DNA from 2 places in the Marinobacter sp. R17 genome. Region 1 is predicted to be linked to the other one. Evidence: predicted binding sites of a transcription regulator. Region 1 holds the regulator's gene; the other holds the start of a gene.
The links. The regulator FliA, encoded in region 1, starts transcription of late flagellar genes. The targets are predictions, from matches to a motif close to CTAAAGTTTNNNNNNNNNNNGCCGNTAA.
Positions count from the first base shown of each region.

Region 1 (3,112 bases):
CTGTTTGTATTCGGTCGCATCCTGAACGTGCCGGTGCGGGTGGTGGATGAGAGCCATTCCCTGGACCAGATCCTCGATGACCTGTCCGATAAACGCCTGGTTCTGATCGACACGGCGGGCCTGACCCATTCCGATCGCGGCCACCAGGAACAGCTTGAGGAGCTGGCTGCAAGCCGGCATCCGGTCAAGCCTTACCTGGTGCTGGCAGCCACCAGCCAGCCTCGCATTATGAAATCCACGTGGCATTGCTATAAGATGGCGAATCCGGCCGGGTGTATCATGACCAAACTGGATGAAGCCCTGACACTCGGCGAGGTGCTAGGCTTTGCCATGGAAACGGGTCTTCGGGTGGCGTATTACACCGATGGGCAGCGCATCCCCGAGGACATTCATCCGGCACAGGCGGCTCCACTGGTCAGACTGGGTGTGGAGCGTCTGAAACAGGTTCGGGAAACCGCTGTGGTTGCAGCCGGCGCCTGAGGCCCGGGAGTCCGCCGGAACAGCCGCAGGGCGTTCATGGGCTCCACTATCGAGCCGGTTATCAACCGGCCATCCTTATCAAGAGTTGTCGTGAGAGACTGTATCCGGCATGAGTAGAGTTAACCCGGTCCAGGTGATCGCCGTCTCAGGTGGCAAGGGCGGCGTTGGCAAGAGCAACGTTTCGGTCAACCTGGCTATTGCACTGGCACAGATGGGGCGTCGGGTGGTGGTTCTGGATGCCGATCTGGGGCTGGCCAACATCGACGTCCTGCTGGGTATCACTGCGAACCACAATCTCAATGATGTGCTGAACGGCGAGTGCGACCTGCGCGATGTCCTGGTCGACGGCCCGGGCGGCATCAAGATCGTTCCCGCCTCGTCCGGCACCCAGCGGATGACCCAGCTGACGCCCATGGAGCACGCTGGCCTGATCAACGCCTTCAGCGAACTGGGCGATCAGATCGACGTGTTGATCGTTGACACCGCTGCCGGCATTTCCGAATCGGTGGTCAGCTTCCTGCGGGCGTCTCAGGAATTGCTGCTGGTGGTCTGCGACGAGCCCACTTCCATTACCGATGCCTACGCGCTGATCAAGCTCATGAACCGGGACTACGGGGTGAACCGGTTTCGCATCCTTGCCAACCAGGTTCGCAACGAGCAGGAAGGCAAGCATCTGTTTGGGAAACTGACCCGGGTTACCGAGCGATTTCTGGATGTTGCGCTACAATATGTGGGCATCGTCCCTTACGACGAAGCCGTCAAAAAAGCGGTACAACGGCAGCGTGCGGTGCTTGACGCTTACCCACGCGCCAAGGCCTCGCTGGCGATCAAGGCGCTGGCCCAGCAGGTGGACAACTGGCCGCTCCCGTCTTCTCCACGGGGGCATCTCGAATTTTTCGTTGAGCGCCTGGTGGACGCCTGATGGAGTACCCTGACCGACAGGTGGCGTGGTATGACGGTCGATTGAAACACACGGGTAATCCGGATTGATGACGTTGGCAAAAGGCCTGGGAATCTACCAACAGACGAGCTCGCGCAAATCGGCCCATCAACTGGTCGAGGATCATGCGCCGCTGGTGAAAAAGATCGCGTTGCATGTGTTGGCGCGATTGCCCGCCTCTGTCCAGCTTGAAGACCTGATGCAAGCCGGCATGATCGGCCTTCTCGAGGCCGCTCAGAAGTACGACGCCGGCAAAGGCGCTTCCTTTGAAACCTATGCGGGTATCCGCATTCGCGGTGCCATTGTGGATGAGATTCGCAAGGGCGACTGGGTGCCGCGTTCCGTCCACCGCAATTCCCGTCGCATCGCCCAGGCGATCAAGGCCGTCGAAGACCGGACCGGGCGCGAGGCTCAGGATCACGAAGTCGCCGACGAGCTGGACATGACCCTGCCGGAGTACCATGCCTGCCTGGCCGATTCCAACAGCGGCCGTCTTTTTAGTCTGGATGAGCTAAATGAATCGGGAGAGCTGCCGATAGACAATGAAGAGGCCGTGCCCGATCGTCCGTTCGAAGAGCTGTCGGCAGCCGGATTCCAGCGCAGTCTGGCCGAGGCGATCGCGGCGCTGCCGGAGCGGGAAAAGCTGGTGTTGAGTCTGTATTACCAGGAAGAGCTGAACCTGAAAGAAATCGGCGCCGTCATCGGTGTCAGTGAAAGTCGGGTCAGCCAGATTCACAGTCAGGCGGCATTGCGCCTGAAATCACGTCTGACGGATTGGCAGGAAGCCCGTTAGCCACGCCGTTCAAAGCCGGTTCGCAAAACACCGGTGGAGCAGGGCAGAATGGGCGGACGCGCCACATCAGGCGCGACAAGCAAAAAGTTGACATCGAATTCCGGGAGCTTGTGGTCAGCGTTGATGCCCAGGCTACGATCCCGGAACTGTAGTTTTTGGTAACGGACGCTTTACAGCGGGCGTTGACGCGACAGAATAGGCGGTGCTTTCAGTGGCGCCGGTATCGTATGGATTGCCGGACACTGAACTGGACGCTGGATTGGTATTCCGGGCTGTAATGATTGGAGGTCCCTTTGGACAAAAACATGAAAATTCTGATCGTGGATGACTTCTCCACGATGCGACGGATCATCAAGAATCTGCTTCGCGACCTCGGTTTCACCAATACTGACGAGGCGGATGACGGCAACACCGCGCTGCCCATGCTCAAGAGTGGCAAATACGATTTTCTGGTCACCGACTGGAACATGCCGGGCATGTCCGGATTTGAACTGCTGCAGGCCGTTCGCGCGGACGAGAACCTCAAGAACCTGCCGATCCTGATGGTGACGGCGGAAGCCAAGCGTGACCAGATCGTGGCGGCGGCTCAGGCCGGCGTTAACGGTTACGTCGTGAAGCCGTTTACGGCGGCTGTCCTGAAGGAAAAGATCGAGAAGATTTTCGAACGCATCCAGTCCTGAGTATCAGAGCGCCAATCATGGGCACAAAAAAAGACAAGGCCGGCTCCCTCGATCCCGATGTCGTTGAGAAGCTGCAGCACCAGGCGGAAGAACTGAAGCAACAGGTGGACGCCGGCGATTACGCCGCGGCGATGCGCCTGATTAATGAACTGAATGATGTCCGGGACCAGAGCCTTTACCGTGAGGTTGGCCGGTTGACCCGCAGCCTCCACGAGGCCA
Region 1 covers NZ_RHGZ01000002.1:117,669-120,780, forward strand. The annotation lists gene flhF (flagellar biosynthesis protein FlhF) at 1-480, shown strand, start outside; gene EB809_RS02520 (MinD/ParA family protein) at 590-1,402, shown strand; gene EB809_RS02525 (RNA polymerase sigma factor FliA) at 1,470-2,213, shown strand; gene cheY (chemotaxis response regulator CheY) at 2,507-2,893, shown strand; gene EB809_RS02535 (protein phosphatase CheZ) at 2,911-3,112, shown strand, end outside.

Region 2 (3,112 bases), on a different contig from region 1:
TTATCCGCCTGGTGCGGGGCATCATGCTGCGGGGCGCCGGTCTCGTCGACCTGTGGCCGGAACTGCTGGCGCTGGTGGTGTTCGCGTCGGTGGCGATGTGGATCGCCACCTTGCGGGTGCATAAGCGGTTGGACTGAGCGCCGGTTACAGCCCCAGATCCTGCTTGACGGCGGGCAGCCCCGGCTGGCCATCAACGGTGGTCACGCCGTCAAGCCAGGCGGACAGCACGTCCGGGTGTGCTTTCAGGTAGGCGCGCGCGGCCTCCTCGCCATCGTTGAGGATGCGGCCCATGATCTGGCTTTCCATATCCAGTTTGAACTGCAGGTTATCCAGCAGCGTGCCCACATTGCTGCAGTCGTCGCTGTAGCCGTTCCGGGTCAGCGTGTAAATGGTGGCGCCACCGTAGTTGGGCCCGAAGTAATCGTCACCGCCGGACAGATAGGTCAGGTCGTGCTGCAGGTTCATCGGATGCGGTTCCCAGGCGAGGAACACCACAAACTGGTCTCGCCGTTCGGCACGGCTGACCTGGCTGAGCATGCCCTGCTCGCTGGACTCCACCAGTTTCCAGTCGCCCAGGCCGAAGTCGTCGTTGTCGATCATCTTCTGGATCAGGTTATTGGCCGGCGCGCCCGGTTCGATGCCGTAAATCTTGTGGTCGAACTGTTCGGCGTGCTTGTCGAGATCGGCAAAGCTCGTCACGCCTGCCTTCTCCTTGACGTCATCCGGCACGGCCAGGGTGAACTTGGCGCCCTTCAGGTTGGCCCGCAGGCGTTCGTAACCGCCCTCATACTGGTCGGCGAACTTCTGCTGGGCCGGCATCCAGTTGCCCAGGAACACATCGATATCGTCGTTCTGCAGTGATTTGAAGCCGATCGGCACGGACAGCAGATCGATGCTGGTGTCGTAGCCGAGCCCCTTCAGTACGGTCGTGGTCAGGGCGTTGGTGACGTTGATGTCGGTCCAGCCGGGATCGCTGAAGCGGACCGTCTGGCATTGTTCCGGAACGGCCGCCTGAGCCGAGATAGCCAGCGTGCAGGTACCCGCCAACAGCAAGGGTTTCAGCGCTCGCATTCGATGCTGCATGGTCGATTCTCTCCTTTGTGCTTCGTTATTTATTCGGTCTAAAGCAGGAAGGCGCATCCGGCGCCAGCGTCTGTCCTGATCCATCAGGCTGGCAAGCCGAATCAGCCTGTAACTCCGCACTGCTCGGGGGATAGGCGGCCGGCAGCACCTGTTGTGTGGGTCGATCAACGTGTAACGACTGGATAATGCCCCATCCGTCAACGCGCTATCGTTCCGATTCGTTGTTATCAGGGTCATAAGTGGCATGTACATGAAGCCATTCATGGTGCGCGCGGCCGGGCAGCCTGTAAACCAAGGTCTGACTAATGCCTGACATCACCCCAGCTAATACCAAGCATCGAATCTCCTGCTGCCATCCGCTGGCCGGCAATCACTCATAACGTCGCTCGACCGACCGGGGCATCGGCTGGATGCGGCCGCATTCGCGGCCTTTCCGGGGAGCCGCCCCCGAAGTCGATTTGATGTTATCCCGATCAACCGTCAGCCAGCGATAATCCGGGCAACGCCGGGCTGGGTGACAGAGTAAAGTTTGTCGACTATTGGTCGATAAATACCCAACGAATACCGCCAGCAGGACGGCGGTGCCTTATCGATCAGGAGCCCGACTCGATGTCCGTCAAGAAGAAGTTTTTCCTTGCCATCACCCTGCTGATTTCCGTTGTCGTGATCGCAGGCGCCATTTTCACCATTATTTCCCGCGACAACGAGTTGACCCATACCGCGGAAAACCAGTCCACCGATGCTCGCCAGCGGGTCATCCGACTGCTTTCGGTCACCGACTCGATCATGATGGAGCGGGTCAAGAGCAGCATGAACGTGCTGATCAAGCGGGGAAAAGCCATTGGCGTGCCGGGGCGCGGCGACGATACCCGCGTGGGCGACCGCACCGTGCCGGATCTGCAGCTGGGCGGCGAGCCCATGGCCAACCACTATGAGCTGGTCGACGCCCTGACCGATGACATGGGCGGCACGGCCACACTGTTCGTCTACGACGGCAGCAACTACGTGCGCGTCTCTACCAATGTGAAGAAAGACGGCGGTCAGCGCGCCACTGGCACCATCCTCAACCCGCAGGGCGCCGCCTTCCGCGCCATCCAGTCCGGCAAGGCCTTTTACGGCCAGGTGGATATCCTGGGCAACCCCTACCTCACCGGTTACGCACCCATGCGCAATGGTTCCGGCCAGGTTGTGGGCATCTGGTATGTCGGCTACTCGGCGGATATGTCGCTGCTGGAAGACGCCATTGCCGGCTCTCGGGTTCTGGACCGGGGTTTCGTGGCACTGGTGGACGACAAGGGCCGTATCCGGATGCATTCGGACAACCAGACCGACGATGTGGTTAAGGCCGCCCTCACTGGCGACAACGGCGACTGGGTAAAATCGGAAACGCCTTTCGATCCCTGGGGCTACAAGGTGGTGTCGGCCTATTCCAGCGACGAACTGACCGATACGATTACCGCCGATTCGCTCGGCATTGCGCTGGTCATCGTGCTTGTGGGCGCCCTGCTGATACTCGCCATCCACCTGCTCGTTTCAGCAGTCATCACACGGCCACTGAATCGGATGATCGGTGCGGTCAACGACATTGCCGAGGGCGAAGGCGACCTGACCATCCGCTTCAACGCCACCAGCCGGGACGAGTTCGGCCAGATGGCCAACGGGTTCGACAAACTGCTGGCCCGGGTGCAGGACACCATCCGCGACGTCAGCGCGTCGTCCCGTGAAGTACTGAACGCGTCCCAGGGATTGGTGAAGGTGGCAGAGGATTCCAGCGCGTCCATTGCCCGTCAGACCGGCGATACCGAGCACGTGGCCTCGTCCATGCACGAAATGTCGCTGACGGCACAGAACGTGGCGGAAAGTGCGTCCATCGCCGAGGAAGCCGCCAAGGGCGCCGATAACGACGCCCAATCCGGCCACGCGCTGGTGCAGGAAACCATCCGCATCATCGAGCAGCAGACCCGGACCATCGCCGAGTGTGCCGAATCGGTCACGGAGCTGGACGAGCACAGCGAGGCCATCAGCAGCG
Region 2 covers NZ_RHGZ01000006.1:140,902-144,013, forward strand. The annotation lists gene EB809_RS06645 (ABC transporter permease) at 1-137, shown strand, start outside; gene EB809_RS06650 (choline ABC transporter substrate-binding protein) at 145-1,071, opposite strand; gene EB809_RS06655 (methyl-accepting chemotaxis protein) at 1,693-3,112, shown strand, end outside.
Region 2: EB809_RS06655 (methyl-accepting chemotaxis protein) is a predicted target of FliA. The motif match lies at 1,606-1,633, and genes of this name have one in related genera.